2 regions of the Pseudarthrobacter sp. CC4 genome follow, and region 2 is predicted to be linked to the other one. Evidence: riboswitches for the same ligand, from Rfam matches in the RefSeq annotation. Region 2 holds a riboswitch; the other holds the start of a gene.
What was found. Region 2 has a riboswitch for cyclic di-AMP ahead of PV768_RS02695 (M23 family metallopeptidase). Riboswitches for the same ligand answer to the same signal wherever they lie in the genome.

Region 1 (7,824 bases), on a different contig from region 2:
CGGTCTTGCCCTCGGCCAATGCCATGACGGGCGTAAAGCCTTCCCTGACAGTAAGGAGTGCGTCGATGCGTTCACCCATGCCAAGGACGACGGCGTCAACGTCCTGGTGGTGGATGGGGAAGCCGTCGGTGTGTGTCAGGGTGAGCTTCTGGCCTGGAACCCCGACGCGGTAGGCGGTGTCCCCGGCGGCGTTGATGATCCGCAAGCGGATGACCTGCCCCGTTGTCGCGTTCAAGATCTCTGCATGGTCCGGGGCTTTGGAATTGAACAGATGGAAAGGATAGCGGACGTCCCCGGCATCACCGCCCAAAAAGTCGCTGCGGGAGCCCATCAGCATGTGATCCGTGGCTGATGGTCCGGCCGGGGAAGAGGGGGCGGATCCCATGGATCCGTGTTCCATTCCGGACATGGACATGCCGCCGGAGAGTTCCTTCAGAACCTCCTCCGGAGTGCCGGTGATACCGTCCATCCAGTCGTCCAGCAGGATGACCCAGTCCCGGTCGTACACGAGCTTTTCGGCAGGATCTTCAATGACCAGAGCACCGTAGAGGGCACGTTCGCGTTGCATTTCGACGTGGGAGTGGTACCAGTAGGTGCCGGGGTGGGCGAGCCGGAAATCGTAGGTGAACCCGGTCCCGGCGGCCACGGCGTCCTGGGTAAGGCCCGGGACGCCGTCCTGGTCATTGCGCAGGGCGAGTCCGTGCCAGTGGATGCTGGTGGCGTCCGTCAGACCGTTGACGAGGTTGACGCTCAGCCGGTCCCCGGCCTTCGCGCGGATCGCTGGTGCGGCAAGACCGCCGTTGTACCCCCACGTGGTGGCGGTTCTGTTCGCGACGGGTGCAGTGAAGGCACCGGCCTGCAGCGCTTGGGTCACGGTCCTCCCCGAGGAGGGCCGGCCGGCTTCATGTTCGGCAACCACAGGGTCTTCCGGCATGATCCGTTCCGGTGCAGCAGCCCCCGGGTCCGGGCTTCGAGTGCAGGCCGTCAGTGCCGCGGCCGCGGCGGTGGCGGCCGACAAGCCCAGGAAGCGGCGCCGGTCCAGGTCGGTAAACATAACAACTCCTTATGTGGCGGAGCTAGCGGCTTCGCCGGTATCAGATGGGGGTGAGGAAGGTTCCGGAGAGGTTCTGCAGTCGGTAGATCCACTGGACCCAGACTCCGGTGACCATGAGAAGGCCCAGGACGATGAGCATGGCGGCCCCGGCGATGTTGACGACCCGGATGTGCTGGCGGATGAAGGACAGTGCGTTACTGACCCAGCCCAGGCCCAGGGCCGTGAGGGCAAAGGGAATGCCGAGCCCCAGGCAGTACGCAAAAGCGAGCAGCGCTCCACGCCCGGCGCTGCCGGTGGTGACGCTGAGCGACAGGACAGCGCTCAGCGTCGGTCCCATGCACGGGGTCCATCCGAGGCCGAACACGATTCCCAGCAGTGGGGCCCCTGCCAGGCCGGTCCGTCTGCCAAGGCTGATTTTGCGGGTCTGCTGCAGCCAAGGCACCAGCCCCAGAAGCGCCAGCCCCATCAGGATCACTACCGCACCCATGCCACGCATGAGTGCGTCCTGCCAGCGCAGGAGCCAGGAACCGATCGCACCGAATGCCGCCCCGTACAGGGTGAAGACGGCCGCGAATCCGAGCACGAAAAGCCCCACGCCGCCCAGGACGCGGCGGCGGTTTTTTGGCTGGGTGGGGTCGGTCAGTCCTGAGACGAAACCGAGGTAGCCCGGCACCAGGGGGAGGATGCAGGGAGACAGGAACGATACCAGGCCCGCTGTCATTGCCAGCGGGATCGCGATTAGCAGCGCACCGGAGGTGACAGTGGAGGCAAAAAAACCGCCGATGTCCATCGGTTTCAGGCGGCGTCAGCGGGACGGAAGGTGGCTCCGCCGTCGGTGGAGACGACGAGCCCGGCGGTCGTGGCGGCCCAGATCCAGGGGCTACCTTTGGATCCCTCGGAGGCTGCGACTGCTTGGACACTGCCGTTAATTTTTCCGGTGTTCTTCCAGCTGAGGCCCGCGTCCGCGGAGGTATAGACGGTGCCGTCCGGGGCGACTCCGGCGGCTTCCGCTGCGCTGGCGAAAGCGACGAACTGAATCACCGGTGCGGCGGGCACCAGGGTCCAGGTGTTTCCGGCGTCGGCCGATCGTTGGACGCCTTCAGGGGTCGTTGCGAGCACGGTGTCGCTGTAAGGGTTGCCGGCCAGGACGGCCGGGGCGAAGCCGGCAGCAGCGGTCTTCCACGTCTTGCCGTCCGTGCTGGTCCGCATTGTTCCGTCGAAGCCGACTATTCCGGTTTTGGTTGTGGTGAGCGCATGGAAGTCGGATTCCCCTTGCCGGGAGACTTGTTCCCAGGTCTTTCCCCCATCGGTGCTCTTGACGAGACCTAGAGGGTTGGGCATTGTCGAGTCTTTGCCGGGATGGCCGGAGGCATAAAAGACGCCCTCGTCCATGGCCGCAGTGAAGCCCATGAGATCGTTTGTGGCTCCAATTTTGACACTAGTGTTTTTTGAGATGTCGAAGAGCCCTTCGTGGGCCGCCAACAGTATTTGTCCGGTTTCGGAGTTTACGCTCAAGCCATGGACGTGTGAGCTGGGCAGGCCTGAAGACGTCGTGGAGGGTGAAGCGCCGGGAGCCCCTGCTGTTCCTTGGCTGCAGGCGGACACGGTAAACAGCAGGGCACTGGCCGCGACGACGGCAGCGACAGGCCGGCGGGGTGAAGAGTGCAAGGTCATTGGAAACTCCAAGGGGTGGGCAGGGTTGGCCGGGAAAGGTGAAGGGGAGGTGCCGGCCCCCGGAGGGGGAGGGGACCGGCACCGGTTTTCGGCTGGCTACAGGGTGGCCAGCAGATCTTTCATTTCCTGGATCTCAGTTTCCTGGGAGCTGACAATGTCCTTGCTGAGCTGGACCGCGTCAGCGTTCTTGCCGTCGGTGGTTTCGGTCTTGGCCATCATGACGGCGCCTTCATGGTGGGCGATCATTTGGGTCAGGAACAGCTTGGCCGCCTCGGTGCCTTGGGCGGCTTCGAGCTTGGCCATGTCCTCCTCGCCCATCATCCCCTCCATGCTGTGCGCGGAAGGCATGTCGGTGGGCGTTTCGGTGGGCTGGCCCCAGCTTTGCAGCCAGCCGGTCATCTTCTCGATTTCCGGTCCCTGGGCTGCCTTGACCTTGGCGGCCAGGTCGGTCACGGAGGCAGGGATGCCCTCCTTTTTGAGCATCATGTCGCTCATGGCTACGGCTTGGGTGTGGTGCGGGATCATCATCTGCGCGAACATCGTGTCGGCATCATTGAACTCAGCCGCAGCTGCTGCTGAGGTTGCCGGCGCGGAGGTGGATGACATCCCGGAGCTGCCATGGTTCATACCGGGCATGCTGCCGGTCCCGGAACTGCCGGTTCCGGAGCCCGCGGAGCAGCCGGCAAGGGCGATGGCAGCAGCGATGGCGGCAGCCGAGATCGTCAGTGTCTTTGTCATGAAAATCAGGTCCTCAAAAGTATCAGCGGCGTCTGGGCGCTGGTGTGATGGCATGCACTGGCAAACCCGTGCGGGGCTTGGCCTGTTGTATGCACGCCGATGACTGGACGGCTGCGCGTGCAAGGGCATGGCGCAGGGGAGTGTTTACGTCCGGCTGATACAGAGGTCACCGGGGGAGGGGCTGCCCGGTGCGTAGGAAAAGGTGCTGCTGGCTGTTGCGGCGGCACCGAAGTCGGGCAGCGCGTAAGGGGCTGTTCCCGGCACCGGGGCTGAGAGAGTGGTGTTTCCCGGTGCCAGGACGCAGGCAGCGTCACCGGCGGACATTTCCGGGCAGGACCCGGCCGGGGCGCAGGAAGATGAGGAACCAGTGACCGCCGGGTCACCGGCGACCCCGCCTGTTGGCGTCCCCGCTGCACGGGAATGGCTGGCTGGCATGGTCTGCAGCTGCATGGCGGCCCCGGCCCCGGTGCCTGCCGCTGTCGTGCTTGGGCCGGGGGGCATGTGGTGGGCGCCGGTCATGACGTGCATGCCGAAAATGCCGGCAATGATGGCCAGGGCCACAGTCAGGAATCCTGCCTGCAGGAGGAAGTCGGTGACGCGACGATGGGGTGCTGCAGTCACAACTCTTCCTCCTTTCCGTGCAGGCTCTTTCGTCATAAGGGTACCGGCAAGGTGTTCCTGCCGGTCACTTCCTTGTGGTTCAACGCGCCCGGGCGCTATTCGGTTTCGCTGTTCCTAACGGGCCGTTGGTGATCGGTGTGGTCGTCGACGTTTGTTTCAGCGGCAAAGTCCGGTCGGCCCGCGTGCCAGCGGGCACGCCCTGCCTTGATCCCCGTTCCGGGAAGCACAACGGCCCGGGAGGAAACTCAGCGAAAGTACAGATGTCAGTTGCCGGCCAGGGTGTAGCCGGCGGAGGTGACTGCCTCCTGCACGGCTGCCGCGTCAGGTGCGCCTCCGACCAGCAGGCGGGAACGGCCGCCCGGGACGAGGTCAACGAAGGCAGATTCCACACCCTCAAGAGCAGAGACTAGCTTCTCAACCGTCTGCACGCAATGCCCGCAGATTAGACCGTCCACAGCGAATTCAACGGAACTGGTGCCGGCAGAGGCGGTGGGGGCAGACGAGGCTTCGGTCGAGCAGCAGCCGCACCCTGTCGGGGAGGATGCAAGCGGCAGTTGGGTACGGTTTTCAGTTCCACACATGTCAGTTTCCGTTCCTTGACGAAGGACTAAAGGCGCTGGGGTTGAACGGCTGTGAGAGTCGGCGCTAGGGCACCGGCCGGGACATACCACTTCACTGACAACAGTCAAAGTATACCCCATGGGGGTATCGGGAGCAAGCGGGTGTGCCCGTGTCCCCATGTCTCCCGTTATTCAAATGTGACAAACGGTGCTGCTGTGAAGTACGGTCTAAGCCGTGCCGGTTTCTCCGAATGCGGCACTCCCGAGCAGATTGCCTAACTCTGCCGCTGCCCGGGATCCGTTCGCAACTTTCGTCCGGCAGAGACGGGGAAACCAACATTGGCCTGCTTCAGGCAGGTCTTGGGGTGAAGCCATGCCTGGCGCGTTTCGTGCCGGCGCGGCCGGGTGTCTCCCATCCGAATCCGACAGCTAACCTCGCAGGCAGTGGGAGAGGCCTTTTTCATGCCCATTCGCAAAGCTCATGGCCGCCGCCGCGCGGTCCCTGTCCAGACCAGCGCCCTAGCGGTCCTGTCCAAATCCGTAGCCGACAACGCCGGTGTTGCGGGCCGTCAGGCAGCGGTTATCGCGGCCGCGTCCGGTCTTGTCCTGACCAGCGGCATAGCTGCCCAGGCAGCAGAGGTCCCGGCCCAGCGTGACGCGGAGCCGGCCTCGACGCTCGAAGTCGCCAGCCAGGCTCAGGTGCCGCTCAGCGCGGACGCCACGGTCCAGATCTCCTACGAGCGTCCTGTGGTGGAGACCACCCCGGCTCCGGTTGTGGAGGCGCCCAAGCCAGTCGCCCCCCAGGTACCCAAGGCGTCCCCGGCACCTGCCTTGACCGCAGCGGCTGCACCAGCGAAGGCTCAGATTACCGTCACACCTGCCGCTGCCGCTCCCGTTGCCGCGCCGGCCGCTGGTGGCATCAACGCCATCATGGTTTCTTCCGCCTACGCCCAGATCGGTATGATCCAGGACTGCACACGGCTGGTGGAAAACGCCCTTAACGCCGCGGGTATCCCGGTCGGAGACCTCGGCCCCATGCAGTTCATGAACTACGGGACTGTAGTCAGCGATCCCCAGCCCGGTGACATGGTCATGCAGCCCGGCCACGTCGGAATCTACGTCGGCAACGGCCAGGTCCTCAGCTCGGGCCTGAACGGCAAGAACGAAACCGCCGTCCACCCGCTGACCTGGATGACCTCCAAGGGTGCCGTCACTTTCGTCCGCGCCGGTAAATAGCCACTGAAGGCCGGTGATGCACTGCCTTGGGGGCAGTGCATCACCGGCCTTCAGCATCCGACGCCGCAGGAGGGGACTACACCTTGTGCGGCCGCCCGAAGCGGCGCAGCCGCAGTGAGTTGCTGACCACCAGGACCGAGCTGGCCGCCATCGCGGCACCGGCGATCATCGGGTTCAGCAGTCCCAGCGCGGCGACCGGAATGCCCACCGCGTTGTAGAAGAACGCCCAGAACAGGTTGGTCTTGATCGTGGCCAGCGTGCGGCGGGACAGCTCAATGGCCTCCGCGACCTGCCCCAGGTCGCTTCCCATGACCGTCAGATCAGCCGCGGCGATGGCAACATCCGTGCCGCTGCCCATGGCGATGCCCAGGTCAGCCTGGGCCAGGGCCGCGGCATCGTTGACGCCATCCCCTGCCATCGCCACTGTCGCGCCGGACTCCTGCAACCGGCGCACGGCCTCAACTTTTCCGTCGGGCAGGACCCCGGCGAGCACATCCTCGGCCGGGATGCCGACCTGGGCGGCCACGGCCAATGCCGCCGAAGCGTTGTCACCGGTCAGAAGAATGGGACGAAGCCCCAGCTCCTTCAACCGGCCGACTGCCGCGGCAGAGCCGGGCCTGACCGTGTCGGTGAGGCTGATCAAACCGGCGGCTTTCCCGTCGACGCCCACCCAGATCACCGTCGCACCCGAATCCTCCAGCGCCTTCAGCATCTGCTCGCCACCAATGGGTCCGTCGATGTGGTTGTCCCGCAGCCACCCGATCCGCCCCACGACCACGGCACGGCCGTTTACCGTGCCGCGCACGCCTCCGCCCGGCGCGCTGTCAAAGCCCGTCACCGCAGGCAGCGGCCCGTTTGTCCTTGCGGCCCGGGCGATGGCGCGCGCTACGGGATGTTCGCTGGCCGCCTCCACCGCCCCGGCCAGGGCGAGCAGCTCGTCCTCGCGGACCCCGCCCAGGCTCTGGACAGTTGAAACCGAGAGCTTGCCGCTCGTGACCGTTCCGGTCTTATCCAGCACGATGATGTCCACGGTCCTGGTGTCTTCCAGCACCTGCGGTCCCTTGATCAGGATGCCCAGTTGAGCCCCGCGCCCCGTTCCGGTCAGCAGCGCCGTCGGCGTTGCAAGACCCAGTGCGCACGGGCACGCAATCACCAGCACGGCCACCGCGGCAGTGAAGGCCGCCTGCAGATCACCGGTGCTGAAGATCCATCCTGCGAAGGTCACTGCGGAGATGCCCAGGACCACCGGGACAAAGACAGCGCTGATCCGGTCCGCCAACCGGGCGATTGCCGCCTTACCACTTTGGGCCTGGCTGACAAGTTTGCCCATCTGGGCGAGAGTGGTCTCACTGCCCACGCGGGTGGCCTTGACCAGCAGCCGGCCGTTCGCGTTGATCGTCGCCCCAATGACCGTGTCATCGACGCCGACTTCGACCGGCAGCGATTCGCCCGTGATCAAGGAGACATCAACCGCGCTCTGGCCCTCCACGACATACCCGTCGGTGGGGATCTTGTCTCCCGGGCGGACGAGAAAGACATCACCGGGGACGAGCAGATCGACCGGGACCTGGAACTCTACTCCGTCCCGGACCACTATGGCTTCCTTGGCTCCGAGGTTCAGCAGCGCGCGAAGGGCATTTCCTGCCCGTTGTTTGGCGTTGGCTTCAAGATACCGGCCCAGCAGCAGGAAGGTTGTCACCACCGCTGCGACTTCGAAGTACAGCGCATGAGCGCTCATGTCCATGCCGGGGTGCCGCGTCAGGATAGGATCGGCAAAGAGTTGCCACGCCGAGAACAGGAACGCGGCACTGACTCCGATGGACACCAGGGTGTCCATGGTGGAGGCCAGGTGCCGGGCGTTGATGCCCGCCGCCCGGTGGAAGGGCCACGCGGCCCAGCTGACCACCGGGGCACTGAGGGCGAAAACAACCCAACCCCAGT
Region 2 (7,824 bases):
TGCCCGGCCCGAGCCGGACGCCAGGCCGGCGGCATACCCGGCAATGAACGTCGTCAGGGGCGCGGCCGGACGGACCACCGAGTGGGCGGCCACACCGGCCAAGGCAAGGATGGCGTTGACGTCCACCTGGACGTCCTCCAGTTCATAGGCCTGGAGGAGGGACCTGCACCACTCCTCCAGCGTTTCATCCTGGCTTTTCACGAACGTGCCTCCCTATTTAACTGCGGCTGCGCCGGTCCTGGCCTTTGTCCTGGTTGCCGGCGGCAATCCCTAGTGCGGCGGCATCATCCCAGGTGTCCACGTCTGCCGTGGAACCTGCAGGGACGGTGACAGGCTGCACCTCCAGACTAGCAAGGAGGGAGCGCACGGAGCCGTTAATAAGGGCGCCACGGGACGAGAGCTGCGCCGCCGAGGTTTTTAACGCAGCCGTGCGGTAAAAACCGGCCAGAGGCTGGAGCCGGCCGTCTTCCGCGCGTGCCATGGCGCCGTCTGCGTTCGTCGAAACCATGGCCGCCACCAGTGCCTCCACTGCGTCCCGGACCAGCGGCATGTCACACGCCAGCACCAAAGTGAACTCCGCCTCGTGTCCGTCCCGGGCCAAGGCGTCAAGTCCGGCGGAGATGGCAGCTGCCGGCCCCGCGAACTCCGGCTCTTCCCGGCAGAAAAGCACCCCGGGGACAGAATGTCCGGCGTCCGGGCCCACCACCGCCGTCCGCGCAGCATCCGCTGCAGCGGCCAGGGCGCGCTGGAGGAGGGTGTCATGATGGAAAACCAAGCCCTGTTTCGGCACCCCGCCCAACCGGGAAGACCGGCCGCCGGCCAGGATCACTGCATTGAAGTCCAGCCGCTTCTGTTCCATGCCCCCAGCCTAGCCATCGGCGGCGCTGCGGGCGTGCCGAAGGTTCCGGTCAGGCGGCCCGCTCCGGCAGAAGGAACGGATCCCAGGCTGGAGTGGGCTTCTCAAGTTCCTTGATCTGCCAGATGGTTCCATGCGGTGGCTCCGGGACGAAACGCAGTTTCCAGCCCATTTCCGCCGGCGTATGGTCGCCCTTGACGTTGTTGCAGCGCAGGCAGGCCGCCACCAGGTTCTCCCAGGAGTCCTCGCCGCCCCGGGACTTGGGGTGGACGTGGTCGATGGTGTGGGCCGCTTTACCGCAGTACGCGCATCTGTGGCCGTCGCGCCTGAGCACTCCGCGGCGGCTGACAGCAGTGGCCTGGTTGTACCTCGGCCGGATGTAACGGTTCAGGAGAATCACCGAGGGACGGCCCAGGATTTCCTGCGGTCCCACCACGGGATCATCGCCTTCGGCAACCACGCTGGCCTTGCCCGTGAGCACAAGCACCAGCGCCCGGCGGAAAGTGATCACCGCCAGGGGCTCATACCCAGCATTCAGAACGAGAGTGCGCATGCACGTACCTCTTCACGGCCGCACCCGTCCAGGGGCACGAGGGCCGGCTGCCCTCGGCATGTCCGGGCTATGGATCGACACCACAAGAGTAAACATAGAAGCGCGCGATCGGCTAATCGCCCTTTCCCTGAACGGTCGTGTCGATCCAGTCAGGCGGCGCATACTGAACGGCTGGAGCAGCCGGCAGTTAAAAGGCAAGAACCCTTGCCGTGAGGGCAAGGGTTCTTTTGAGTCCTGGTCGGACCGCCGGAACTGGCGGGTCAGTTCACTCGGATGAACACGGGGCCGGAGCCGACGTTGGCGCTGAAGACCACCGTCTGGTTTCCGTTGTAGCCACCGTGGACGGCCTGGCCGTTGCCTGCGTAGACAGCAATGTGTGCCATGCCGGCACCGCCGTCGGCGTAGTAGATCAGGTCGCCGGGCTGCGCCTCGGCAGCGCTGACGGTGCGACCCAGGGAGAGGTAGCCTGCAGGCCAGTCGTGGAAGTTGATCCCCACTGCTGCCAGGGAGTTCGTGACCAGCATGGTGCAGTCCTGCATAACACCCAGCTGGGCGTATGCAGCCGACAGGATGGCTGCACCCTTGCCGCTGGCGGAAGCAGTGGGAGCGGCGGCCGGGGCCGAGGCCGTGGAAACCTTGGCCGTGACCTTGGGAGCAGCAGGCTGGGCGACGGGGGCCGGCTCGGCCTCCTGGACCTCGACAGGTGCGGGTTCTTCGATAACCGGGGCCGGCGTGGTGGTGACGGCGGGCTTTTCGAAGGTGATGTTGATCGTGGAGGCCGCGGAGATGGGGGCTTCGACGGCGGATTCAACTTCCAGGGTGGAAGCCGGAGCGGAGTCGCGCTGGACGTTGGAGTCGGCAGCGTTCGCCGCGATGCCGCTGGTCAGTACCAGGCCGGAAGCGGCGGCGATGACAGCGGCCTGGCGGCCTACGCCGCCGGCGTTCTCGCCGACAGCCTTGGCGATGATGGCGATTGAGCTGGTTTTGGTGACCTCGGCGCGATGCCGTGCGGTAGCACGAGTAGTCATCAGTTCTCTCTTTCGTTTTCCTCAGGCCGTTGTGGGCACCAAGGGATGTGGACGCGCCGGCATCTTGGGGGTACGCCGGCACGCCCCGAACGGGGATGTGGTGTTAGCGGAAAGCGTGGTGGAGCAAAGAAATAGTTCTTGGACCCGAGGGTCCAAGAACTATTTGCTGATGGTGAAGAACGAAGAGGTGCCGGTGGCGGCTACGGCGTGGAGCAGCGTGCCCTGGGAGGGGTTGAGCGCGCTGACCATCATGCCGTTGCCGACGTAGATGCCGACGTGCGCTCCGCCGTTCTGCATGACCAGGTCGCCGGGCTGCGGGGTGGAGGTGGGGGTCATGGCAGTCCAGGCGTTGACGCGGGGGATGCTGATGCCGGCCTGGGCGTAAACCCACTGGGTGAAGCCGGAGCAGTCCCATCCGGTGACCGGGCTGGTGCCGCCCCAGACGTAGGGGCTGCCAATGCCCGTGTAGGCGATGGCAGCAATGCCTGAGGTGGAAGCGGAAGAGACAGTCTTGGCCAGCTTGTCCGCTGCAGACTCCGAACTCGACGCTGCGCCCGTTTCCGTGGCGGTGGACTGTGGGCGCACCCGCTCCGGCTTCGGGGCGGCAGTGGTCTTGACCACGGGCCGCTCGAACGACACGGTGGCCGTGGGGGCTGCGGTGACTGCCAGGGCAGCCTGCGCGGAGCCGGACTCGGTGGAAGCGGAAACACCAGCGGTGGTGTCCGCTGCGTTGGCGGGCAGGCCCATGCTGAGGATAAGACCGGAAGCTGCGGCGATAACGGCAGCCTGGCGACCTACTGTCCCGGCATTGGCACTAACAGCCTTGGACATAGTGTCCAAGGGGTTGGTACGAACCGTTTGCGCACGGTGGCGCGCAGAATTATTGCGTGAAGACACGAAGGTAGCCTCTCCCAATGCCTGCGAGGTGAGCTGTCGGATTCGGATGGGAGTCACCCGGCCGCGCTGCTTCCAAGGAAGTTTTGCGACTTAACCCCAAGGTCTTAGCCAAAGCCAAGACCAAAATTGGTTCCCCCGCCCCTGCCAGACGATGAAATGCGAACGGACCTTGAGCGGTGGCAGAGTTAGGCAATCCGCACAAGAGCGTCAACTTCGGAAAAGTTGACGCGAGTTAGACGGTACAGCAGTTTTGAGTGAATGTCACATTCAGGTCACGGCAAGTCACGATCATCTGATAGTTCACCGTCACTTGACTACAGCCAGCCAGTCGGATCGACCACTTCGCCGTTGACCTGCACCTCGAAGTGGAGGTGGCAGCCCGTGGAGGCGCCCGTGGTCCCGCTAAGGGCAATTACGTCCCCGCGCGAGACGGTCTGCCCCTCCCTCACGCTGAAGGAGGAGAGGTGGTTGTACGTGGTTTCCAGGCCGTTGCCGTGGTCCACCACAACGCGGTTTCCGCCGCCGAACTGGTGCCAGCCCACGAAGGTCACGGTACCGGTGGCGGCAGCGAAGACCGACGTACCGCACTGGGCCACATAGTCCTGGCCGCGGTGGAAGTCGCCTGAGCCACCGGTGATCGGGCTGACGCGGTAGCCGAAGGGGGACGCTGTGGTCAGCGTGGCCAGTGGAGCGCCGAGGCTTCCTGCCGAGGCAGCACGTGACACCGAGCCGGCGGACTGGGCACTGAGAAGCTGCTTGAGCTTGCCGTCCGGATCCGCCTGGGTGACCACGGCGGAACGGCTGAAATCGATCTGGGCACCGGCCTCGGCTGAGATCTGCGGCTGCGGCGTGACGGCTGAGGCTGCCATCGGAGTAACACCGGGAGCGTCGGTGGCCATCACGGGGCTGGTGGCCGGCACCGTCACGGTCAGCACCAGGCCTGTGGCTGCGAGTGCGATTCCGGCCTTCTGGCCGATTCCGCTCGCAGCAGCGAACTCGGTGACTTGGCGGAAGGGACCACGACGGCGGCGCGCATCACGGTGGGGATCGCGGGGGCGTTCCGTGGTGATGACTTCAACAACCCGCGGCGTCGAAGCGGGCACCGCTGCGCGGCGGCGTCCCCTGGGGGTCTGCATGGACAAGAAGGGTTCCTCTCTGGAAAGCCTGCGAAGTTAGCTGTCGGATTCGGGTCAGAGAGTTCAAAGACCCGGTCCGCCGTAAGCAAGCTTCGGCACAGAGGTATCCACGGAGGATCCTTCACTGGAAGAGGCTTGCTGCTGACGGACTTCACCCCAAGGCAGTCCCCCGGCTGCCGTTTGTGGTTCCCCCGCCTCTGCCAGTAATGACTCGTGCACCTGATCCGCTGGCAGAGCTCGGCTCCAGATCAGGTAACGCTTTAGTATCAACGCTTGGGTTTAACTATAGGGGCAAAAGTCCCAAAGTAACAATTCCGTTATCTTTGCGTAACCGGCACCCGTTGGGGTAGCCGGGAGGCCTCAAGCGGTCCCTAGCGTACGGCCACGAAGACGTGCGCCGCGACTTCCGGCGGCAGCTCCAGGGCCCCTTCGATGCCCGGGACGCGGACCGAAATGTACTCCCCCACCCGCTCCAGCGAGACCGAGGCACCGGGCCGGATTCCGCCTTCATCAAGCTGGACCAACAACTCGGGTTCCACCTGGATCGGCTCTGCCAGGCGGCTGACTGTCACCTCAGACGCCGGGCCGTAGGTCTTCATGGCCTCAAGCAGGCTGACCGCCGCGTCCGCAGCGGCCTGCGCCTCGCCCCCGAGGGCCGCCAATCCCGGGATGGGATTGCCATACGGGGACTCAGTGGGATGGTTCAGCATTTCGTAAATGCGCCGTTCCACCCGTTCGCTCATGACGTGCTCCCAGCGGCAGGCTTCGTCATGGACGTAGGCCCAGTCCAGCCCGATGACATCGGCCAGGAGCCGCTCCGCCAACCTGTGCTTCCGCATGACTTCGGTGGCGCGCTTCCGGCCCACCTCCGTGAGTTCAAGGTGCCGATCTCCGGAGACAACCACCAGGCCGTCCCGTTCCATCCTGCCGATGGTCTGCGACACAGTGGGCCCGGAGTGGCGCAGCCGCTCCGCGATCCGGGCCCGGAGGGCAACGATGTTTTCTTCCTCAAGCTCCAAGATGGTCCGAAGGTACATCTCCGTAGTGTCGATCAGATCCGTCATCCAGCTCAGCTCCTCGAGCGCAGTACCTTGCGTTGTCCCACCGTACCGCCTTCACATGCAGCGTGGTCCGTTGGAAAGCTTAGCCTATTTTGAGTTTGTCCGAATAGTTGACGGCGCGGGCAGGGGCCCTGTCTCAATGTCTGGACTATGACGGTCCCGGTTCCCGCTGAAACAGCTGTTCAGGCAGAATGAGGGAGGGCCCGAGTCACAGTCGCCGCGACTGCCTGGCACCCACATCCGTCCGGACCAACACCCCGTCCACGCCGAAATTGGAGCACCTGTGAGCGAAACCAGCATCACTATTCCCGCCGACCTCCTGCCCAAGGACGGGCGGTTCGGCGCCGGTCCCTCCAAAGTCCGGCAGGAGCAGATCGATGCCTTGTCCGCCGCATCGAAGACCATCCTGGGAACGTCCCACCGGCAGGCACCGGTCAAGAACCTGGTGGGGTCCGTACGCGAAGGCCTGAGCCAGTTCTTCCGTGCCCCGGAAGGCTATGAGGTGGTGCTGGGCGTGGGCGGTTCCACGGCGTTCTGGGACGTCGCCAGCTTCGGCCTGGTGGAGAAGAAGGCGCAGCACCTCTCATTCGGTGAATTCGGCTCGAAATTCGCGGCAGCCACCAACAAGGCACCTTTCCTGGATGCCTCCTCCATCATCAAATCCGAGCCGGGAACCCGCCCTGCTGCGCAGGCTGAGGCGGGCGTTGATGCCTATGCCTGGCCGCAGAACGAGACGTCCACTGGCGTGTCCGCCCCCGTTAAGCGCGTGGCTGGCGCGGATGAGGGCTCACTGGTCCTTATTGACGCGACGTCGGCAGCCGGCGGCCTGGACGTCGACGTGGCGGAGAGCGACGTCTACTATTTCGCCCCGCAGAAAAACTTTGCCTCCGACGGCGGGCTGTGGCTTGGCCTGTTCTCGCCGGCTGCACTGGAGCGCGCGGCCCGGATCAAGTCCACCAGCCGCTGGATCCCGGACTTCCTGGACCTCCAGACGGCCATTGACAACTCCCGCCTGAACCAGACCTACAACACGCCGTCGCTGTCCACCCTGGTGACCCTGGACGCCCAGGTGCAGTGGCTGAACGCGAACGGCGGGCTTGACTTCGCTTCGGCGCGGACTGCAGATTCTGCCGGACGCATCTACAGCTGGGCGGAGTCCTCCGAATTCGCCACGCCGTTCGTCGCCAACCCGGACGAGCGCTCCAACGTAATCGCCACGATTGACTTCGACGATTCAGTGGACGCGGCCGTGGTGGCCAAGGTCCTGCGGGCCAACGGCATCGTGGACACCGAGCCGTACCGGAAGCTGGGCCGCAACCAGCTGCGCATCGCCACGTTTGTGGCCATCGAGCCGTCCGACGTCTCTGCCCTGCTGGCGAGCATCGACTACGTGGTGGGCGAACTGCGCAAGTAGGCCGGCAGCCTTAACGTACGACGGCGCCGCCCGGGATCATCCCGGACGGCGCCGTTCGTGTGTGGTCAGGAAGTCCTTGCTTCGTCGCCGGGCTGTCCACCGTCGCCGGGCTTTTCCTCCCCGGATTCCTGGCCCTGTTCCGGCTCCTGGGCCGGCACCTGCTCCGGCTCCTGCTCGTCCTCGGGTCTGACACGTTCCGCCCACGGCACCCATTCCGGGGCAAGGATCGAATCCTCCGACGGCAGCAGGCCGAGTTCGTTGACGGTGACGACCTTGGAGCGGGAGTTACGGGTGAGCACCGCGTACCACTGCCAGCCCAGGTAACCGGCCAGCTTCGACTCAAACAGATGGGTCACCAGGCGGTCGCCTTCGCTCTTGGCCGCAAGGTGTTGGCCGATCGTAGCCGGTGCCGTGATGCCCTCGATGGCGGTGCGGGCGGTGTCCACGGCTGCAGCCAGGAAGGCATCAGGCTTGCCTGTCCGCCACACCGGAACTCCCGCGCGGCGCTTGGACATGGCCTTGGCCCCCGCAGCCGCAGGGTTGGCAGCGGCAGCAGCCCCCGCCGTCGGACCGTCCTGGTCCTGGGCGGCGGCCACCGGCTGTTCAGCTTCCGGGTTCATCGGCGCCTAAACGTCCAGCTCGTCGGCAACCTTACGCAGGGCAGCGGCGATGGCCTTGCCCTTGTTGCCTTCCGGATACTTGCCTGCGGAGAGGGTTCCGGAGAGATTGTCCAGCACGGTCACCAGGTCCTGGACCAGCGGGGCGAGTTCCTTGGCGTTGGGCCGTTTGGCCTTGGCGATCGAGGGCGTCTTGTCCAGGACGCGCAGCCCCAGGGCCTGGGCGCCCTTGCGTCCGTCGGCTACCCCGAATTCAACCCGG

Region 1: another riboswitch for cyclic di-AMP. It lies ahead of PV768_RS16045 (NlpC/P60 family protein); the one in region 2 lies ahead of PV768_RS02695 (M23 family metallopeptidase).

Annotation. Positions count from the first base shown of each region.
Region 1 covers NZ_JARCCZ010000023.1:37,632-45,455, reverse strand. Annotated here, with positions in the region: gene PV768_RS16075 (multicopper oxidase family protein) at 1-1,054, opposite strand, end outside; gene PV768_RS16070 (cytochrome c biogenesis CcdA family protein) at 1,095-1,844, opposite strand; gene PV768_RS16065 (F510_1955 family glycosylhydrolase) at 1,850-2,728, opposite strand; gene PV768_RS16060 (DUF305 domain-containing protein) at 2,825-3,466, opposite strand; gene PV768_RS16055 (hypothetical protein) at 3,611-4,087, opposite strand; gene PV768_RS16050 (heavy-metal-associated domain-containing protein) at 4,351-4,668, opposite strand; cyclic di-AMP (ydaO/yuaA leader) riboswitch at 4,910-5,105, shown strand; gene PV768_RS16045 (NlpC/P60 family protein) at 5,110-5,883, shown strand; gene PV768_RS16040 (heavy metal translocating P-type ATPase) at 5,960-7,824, opposite strand, start outside.
Region 2 covers NZ_JARCCZ010000002.1:321,750-329,573, forward strand. Annotated here, with positions in the region: gene PV768_RS02670 (DUF6457 domain-containing protein) at 1-201, opposite strand, end outside; gene mobA (molybdenum cofactor guanylyltransferase) at 218-859, opposite strand; gene PV768_RS02680 (HNH endonuclease) at 909-1,409, opposite strand; gene PV768_RS02685 (NlpC/P60 family protein) at 1,670-2,437, opposite strand; gene PV768_RS02690 (C40 family peptidase) at 2,597-3,268, opposite strand; cyclic di-AMP (ydaO/yuaA leader) riboswitch at 3,339-3,536, opposite strand; gene PV768_RS02695 (M23 family metallopeptidase) at 3,649-4,470, opposite strand; cyclic di-AMP (ydaO/yuaA leader) riboswitch at 4,481-4,723, opposite strand; gene PV768_RS02700 (metal-dependent transcriptional regulator) at 4,842-5,534, opposite strand; gene serC (phosphoserine transaminase) at 5,815-6,945, shown strand; gene PV768_RS02710 (DUF3027 domain-containing protein) at 7,011-7,565, opposite strand; gene PV768_RS02715 (cold-shock protein) at 7,572-7,824, opposite strand, start outside.